One region of the Devosia sp. T2-14 genome, then DNA from elsewhere that is predicted to be linked to it. Evidence: predicted binding sites of a transcription regulator. Region 1 holds the regulator's gene; the other holds the start of a gene.
The links. The regulator PhoB, encoded in region 1, activates phosphate uptake and scavenging genes when phosphate is short. The targets are predictions, from matches to a motif close to TGTCATNNANCTGTCAT.

Region 1 (3,413 bases):
GGTGGTGGGACGCGCCCTGTCGCTGCACCAGACCGCAGTGTTTGGCGGGCAGGCGGCGGGCAGCTGGATCTGGGGCCTCAATGCGGATTGGATCGGGCTGGAATGGACCTTTGCGGCGGCGGGCGTGGTGCTGCTGCTGTGTGCGCTGCTGGGCTTCAAGCTGCCGCTGCCGCAGTTCAACTCGCGCGACCTCAACCCGCTCAATACGTTCAACGAGCCGATCCTCAAGCTCGACCTGCGGGCCCGCAGCGGTCCGATCATGGTGATGATCGACTACATCGTCGATCAGAATGATATTCCGAAATTCCTTGAACTGATGGCGGCCCGGCGGCGCATTCGCATCCGCGACGGGGCCCGGCAGTGGGGACTGTTGCGCGATCTCGAACATCCCGAAATCTGGACCGAGACCTATCATGTGCCGACCTGGATCGACTATGTCCGGCACAATATGCGCCGCACCAAGGCCGATGCCGAGAACAGCGAACAGCTGCGCGCCCTGCATCGTGGCACCGAGCCGCCGCGCGTGCATCGGATGATCGAGCGGCAGACCGTGTCCCTGCGGGACGACATGCCGCTGGTGGATTCCGGGGACGTTTAGGGGGCGGGTCGTCTAGCTCCGGGGCTGCCCACGGACTTGATCCGTGGGCCTTTTTCGACGCCTGCGGTGACTGGGAGGGGCCCGCGGATCAAGTCCGCGGGCAGCGCTGGTGGTTGTTTGAGTACATGGTGTCACGCCCTCGTGGTTCGAGGCTCGCGAAGGGCTCGCGCCTCACCATGAGGGCTACTGGGTAGGGGGCGGGTGGTCCCGCCAAAGCCTTACGCGAGTTGAGCAAATCGCTCGTCGAAGGCGTAGCCGGCGCCGCGGACGGTGCGGATGGGGTCGGCATCTTTGCCGCGGTTGATGGCGCGGCGGAGGCGGCCGATGTGGACGTCGACGGTGCGTTCGTCGACATAGACATCGTTGCCCCAGACGCCATCGAGCAGCTGCTCGCGCGAATAGACGCGGCCGGGGTGGCGCATCAAATATTCGAGCAGGCGGTATTCGGTGGGGCCCAGATGTACGTCGCGGGTGGCGCGGCGCACGCGGTGGGTGGTGCGGTCGAGTTCGAGATCGCCGACCTTGAGGGCCGCCGTCACCAGGTTGGGATTGGCGCGGCGCAGCAATGCATGGATGCGGGCGATCAGCTCGGGGACCGAGAAGGGCTTGACGATATAGTCGTCGGCGCCGGTCGAGAGGCCGCGGACGCGCTCTTCCTCTTCGCCGCGGGCGGTCAACATGATGATCGGCACGCGGGCGGTTTCCTCGCGGGCGCGCAGGCGCCGGCACAGCTCGATGCCGGAGATTTCGGGCAGCATCCAATCGAGCAGGATCAGATCGGGGAGTTTTTCCTGGATGGCGTGCTGGGCCTCGTCGCCGGTTTCGGCGGTGACCACGCGGAAGCCTTCGGCTTCCAGGTTGTAGCGCAGCAGGATGGCGATATCGCCTTCGTCTTCGACCACAAGAATGGTGGCGGGCATGGGGTGGCTCCCCTTTGTGGGTTCAACACCGGTTTCGGTGTTTGTGGCCCACCCCTCCCGGCCTCCCCCTGGCAGGGGGAGGGGCAGGGCGGTGGGTATGGAGGCAGAAAGTACCGGCGGGGTGACGCGGCCCCGCTGGGTGCTTAGGCCTTGATCTGGGTGCGCTGGAGTTCCTGCACATCGGTGGTCAGCTGCTTGCCGGTCTGCAGGTAATAGGCGCGCTCGGCGATGTTGGTCGCGTGGTCGCCAATGCGTTCCAGGCTCTTGGCGCAGAACAGCAGCTGGGTGCAGGGGGTGATGTTGCGCGGGTCTTCCATCATGTAGGTCAGCAGCTCGCGGAACAGCGAGGTGTGCATGGCATCGACTTCGTCGTCGCGGTTGCAGACCTCGATGGCCCCGGCGGAGTCGCGGCGGGCATAGGCATCGAGCGCGTCCTTGACCTGGCGCAGCACCAGGGCGGTCATGTTCTTGACGCCGTTATAGAAAGTGGGCTGCAGGTTGAGGCCTTCGAGCTTGAGCGAGCGGCGGGCCAACTGCTTGGCCATGTCGCCCACGCGCTCGAGATCGGCAGCGACGTGGATGGCGGTGATGATCGAACGCAGGTCCGAAGCCATGGGCTGGCGGCGGGCGATCATGGAGACGGCCATGTCGTCGATGCGGCGCTGCATGTCGTCGATCTGCTGATCGGCGATGATGGTGAGGTCGGCCAGTTCGCGATCGAGCTTGAGCAGGGCCTTGGTGCCATTTTCGATGGCGACTTCGACTTGACCGCCCATTTCGGCGATCATCTGGGCGAGGGCAACGAGCTCGTCGCTATAGGCGGTGACGATATGGTCTTTACCGATATTGGGCATCTGAATTCCTCTAACCGATACGGCCCATGATGTAGTCCTGGGTCTGCTTGTTGACCGGGTTGGTGAAGATGTCTTCGGTGACGCCTTCCTCGATCAGATTGCCCAGGTGGAAGAAGGCCGTCTTCTGGCTGACGCGCGCGGCCTGCTGCATCGAATGGGTCACGATGACGATGGTGTAGTTTTCGCGCAGTTCATCGATCAGTTCTTCGATGATGGCGGTGGCGATGGGGTCGAGGGCCGAGCAGGGCTCGTCCATCAGGATGACTTCGGGGCCAACGGCAATGGCGCGCGCAATGCACAGGCGCTGCTGCTGGCCGCCCGACAGGCCGGTCCCGGGTTCGTTGAGGCGATCCTTCACTTCCTCGAACAGGCCCGCCTTGCGGAGCGAGGAGACGACGATCTCGTCGAGGTCGGTCTTGGAGCGTGCCAGGCCGTGGATCTTGGGGCCATAGGCGACGTTATCGTAGATCGACTTGGGGAAGGGATTGGGCTTCTGGAACACCATGCCGATGCGGGCGCGCAGTTCCACCACGTCCAGGTTGGGATCGTAGATGTCCTCGCCATCGAGCTTGATGGTGCCGCCGACGCGGGCGCCCTCGATGGTGTCGTTCATGCGGTTGATGCAGCGCAGGAACGTGGACTTGCCGCAGCCCGACGGGCCGATGAACGAGGTCACCGCGCGGTCGGGGATATCGATCGAAATGCCGTGCAGGGCCTGCTTGGTGCCGTAGTGAACGGTGACGTCGCGGGTGGACAGGCGGATCGGGCGCTCGAGGGCGTCGGTGGGGTTCATTGCGGTGTTCACGCTTTGCTGGGTCATCTTAACCTTGCCGGCGAGCATATCCATTTTGGCTAAGTCCTTCTATGCGCGCTTTTCGAGGCGCGTCCGCAGGAAGATTGCGATGGCGTTGAGCAGGATCATGAAGCCCAGCAGCACGATGATGGCGGCGGAGGTGCGGGCCTCGAAGAAATTGCGGTTTTCATTGCCCTGCCAGAGGAAGATCTGGACGGGCAGGGCGGTCGCCTGATCGAGCGGGGTGG
Region 2 (3,413 bases), 270 kb from region 1:
GCAGCAATGCCGGTGACGTGCTGGCGGCGGACCAGCTTCCGGCGTTCCGTCTTGCGCTCCATGGCCAGGGCCGCTTCGGGCGTGGCGTTCAGCGTGGCCGGATCGATATGCTTGGCATGGACCGGGACAGCCGCGAAATCGAGGTCGCGGCGCGAATAGTATTCGCGCAGGAAGCCGACACCGAAAATGCCGCCGACCGCGATATGGGTGGAGGACACCGGCAGGCCGAGGCCCGAGGCGACCAGCACGGTCACGGCGGCCGACAGGGCCACGCAATAAGCGCGGATTTCGTTGAGCTTGGTGATCTGCTCGCCGACGGTGCGGATCAGGCGGGGGCCGAACAGCGCCAGACCCAGCGAAATGCCGATGGCGCCAATGGCGAGCACCCAGAAGGGCAGGGTGAGGCCCGAGGCCTCGGCATGGCCGGACTGCAGCGAACTGACAATGGCGGCGAAGGGGCCGATGGCGTTGGCCACGTCATTGGCGCCGTGGGCAAAGGACAGGAGCGCTGCGGCAACCACCAGCGGCAAGCGGAACAGCGTCGAGACGTGCTTGTTGCGGTTTTCCATGCCGATCGACTGGTGACGCACCAGTGGCATGGCGCCGATCCAGCCCAGCACGGCAAAGCCAATGCCCAGGCCGATCACCATCGGCATGCTCGGCGACCAGATGCGGCCGAGGCCCTTGGTGGCGATATACATGGCGAAAATGCCGGTCATCAGGGACACGAGGACCGGCACCCAGATGCGGGCGGCCGAGACCTTGTCGATGCGATCGGTGATGGTGTGCTTGATGAAGGAGAGCAGCAAAGCTGCCGCCGCGCCGCCCAGCACCGGGGAAATGACCCAGCTCATGGCGATATTGCCGATGACCGGCCAGGCCACGGAATAGAAGCCCGCCGCCGCCACGCCCGCGCCGACCACGCCGCCCACCACCGCATGGGTGGTGGAGACCGGGGCGCCGATATAGGTGGCGAGGTTCACCCAGAGCGCTGAGGCCAGCAGGGCGGCCATCATCAGCAGCACGAAGGTATTGGTTTCGATGGTGTCGCCGATCAGCAGATCGCGGGCCACCGTATTGACCACGTCGCCACCGGCGAGGATTGCGCCAGCGGCTTCGAAAATGGCCGCGATGATCAGTGCGCCGCCCATAGTGAGGGCCTTCGAGCCCACGGCGGGGCCCATATTGTTGGCAACGTCATTGGCGCCGACATTGAGGGCCATGTAGCCGGCGATAACCGCGGCGATCACGACGAGGTAGCTCATCGGGCCATCGGTGACCACGTAGCTGGCCCAGACGGCCGCCAGCAGCAGGAAGACCAGGGCAATGCCCGGGGCTGCGAGCGAGCGCGATAGCTTTAGGGTCGCTACTTCAAGTCCGGAAACCCGCTGCAGGTCCTTGTCGAGGGCGCTTTTGGTCATGTCACCGAACTGTCATTTAAGTGTCGCAAAGGTCGTGCTGCGCGCCTTAGCACTCATCCTTGAACTTGCCATAGGCTTTTGCGGGCGTGGGCGCGGATTTGTCGCGTTTTTGACAGAAATGCACCGGCCCGCCCTCCGATGCAGAGAGCAGGCCGGGGAATGGGGCGGCGGAGATGGCTAGTTCTTGAGCTGGCGGTCGAGTTCGGCGGCGAGCTGGTCGACCAGCCACCGCGTGCCCTGTTCGCGATCGCTCATCTTGTCGAGGCCATCGAGAAAGGCGCCGTGCTCGGTGACCGTCATGCGGGTGCCCGATCCATCGGGAAACAGCTCGATGGCGGCAACGGACACCGAAATGCGCCGGCCGCCCATGGTCATGTCATAGGAATAGACGATGCGGTTATCGGGCACGATGTCCTGATAGAGCACGTCGAAGGTGAAGTGCTCGCCATTGGGGCCCTTGCCGCCACTATGCTCGCGGCCGCCGACGCGGAAATCGAAATGCCCCTGGCCATCTTCGGAGGTGCCGAACCAGCGGGCCTTGATCTCCGGATCGGCCCAGGCGCGGAAGACGCGGGCGGGATCGGCGGCCAATTTACGCTCAATGACAAAGGTGCCGTGAGCCACGGAATGCTCGGGTTTGGGGTGGACGTTCATGGCGGAAACTCCTCGTTGGTTAAGCGAAAGATTAAGTAAGTGGTTTCGGCATGTCAATGGTTAAGTGGTGGGTGAAGTGATTGGATTGATCGCAGATCGCCATAACCGCCGCATCGTACCTGGTGGTAAACGCCGTCAACGGGGTGGGTTGCTGACTGGCGGCTTTCAGGTGGCCTCCGGAGAAAGCGGACGCCACGGATAGATGACAGGGAGGTCTAGGAGGAATGATAGTCGGAGGGATGCCAAGTGGGGCCTCCTCCTAAGATGAGGGGTAATCGATTGTGAGCCTAGAGGAAGTAGCTGATTGGTGGCACGAGGATATTCGGGTAGTGTCAAAAGAGGAATCTTGTTGGAGGGGGCTCCATGGCAGATGAAGACGAAGTAACTGTTCCGGCAGCAGAGACTACCAAGGCGCCCGCGCCAGTACCGAGGCGCAGGCCACGACCCGCGATGCAGGTAGCGACCGCAGACACCGAAGAGGTCAAAGAATCGACTGCCGCCGAACCCGCGCGTCGTAAGATACCGGGGAACATACCTTACACCGTTAGCCCTGGTGTTCTAAAAAGGGTACTCGATCGAATACCTCAAGCGGAAAAACCGCCCATATTCAGCACAGACTTCTTGGCGACTGTCCTGGAAGCCTCCGGAGGTGCAGCAAGACCAATCATACCCATTATGAAGGCCACCCAAATGCTGAATCAGGGTGGGGTACCAACCGAGCTGTATTCACAGTTTCAGACGGAAGGTGGGCGACCACAGGCCGCGCTCCAGGCAATGCGTAATGGCTTTCCAGAAATTTTCCGCCGCAACAGTTATGCCCACAATGCTTCGGACGGGGCGTTGGTGGACATCTTGGTCGCAATCACCGGCCTAACTAAGAGCGACCGTATTCTGCGTTTGATGCTGCAAACTTTCCAGTGCTTTCAGGACTATGCGAAAGGCGCAAAGCTGGAGCAGCTATCGGCGGACTCACCGGCCGAACTGGCAGGCGACGGCGGCGAAGCTCGCAATCATGTACCCTTGGAGCAAGGAAAAGGCCTTCAACTGGCTTACAACATCAACGTGGTGTTGCCGGAAACGACGAACATTGAGGTTTTCAACGCGATCTTCAAAAGTCTCAAGGGAAATCTTCTCAATTGAGCGCGCACACCATTGAACTGTTTGTTCTCAAATGTGCTGTGATTGAAAGCGGACTAAGGGACAGCCAGGAGGAGCATAATCCAGGTGCGCGCCGCCGAGGTGGAAACACTCTTGATCAGCGCATGGAGCCTTTCATACGTCAGTTTGAGCTGACTAACAGAAACAATGCCGCAAAGATGTCCACTTACTACGAAGTCT

Region 2: ACZ5WT_RS18940 (inorganic phosphate transporter) is a predicted target of PhoB. The motif match lies at 1,432-1,448, and genes of this name have one in related genera.

Annotation. Positions count from the first base shown of each region.
Region 1 covers NZ_AP027921.1:239,126-242,538, reverse strand. The annotation lists gene ACZ5WT_RS01215 (MFS transporter) at 1-598, shown strand, start outside; gene phoB (phosphate regulon transcriptional regulator PhoB) at 817-1,518, opposite strand; gene phoU (phosphate signaling complex protein PhoU) at 1,662-2,372, opposite strand; gene pstB (phosphate ABC transporter ATP-binding protein PstB) at 2,383-3,165, opposite strand; gene pstA (phosphate ABC transporter permease PstA) at 3,235-3,413, opposite strand, start outside.
Region 2 covers NZ_AP027921.1:3,836,257-3,839,669, reverse strand. The annotation lists gene ACZ5WT_RS18940 (inorganic phosphate transporter) at 1-1,421, opposite strand, end outside; gene ACZ5WT_RS18935 (SRPBCC family protein) at 1,599-2,075, opposite strand; gene ACZ5WT_RS18930 (DUF5343 domain-containing protein) at 2,439-3,215, shown strand; gene ACZ5WT_RS18925 (Swt1 family HEPN domain-containing protein) at 3,212-3,413, shown strand, end outside.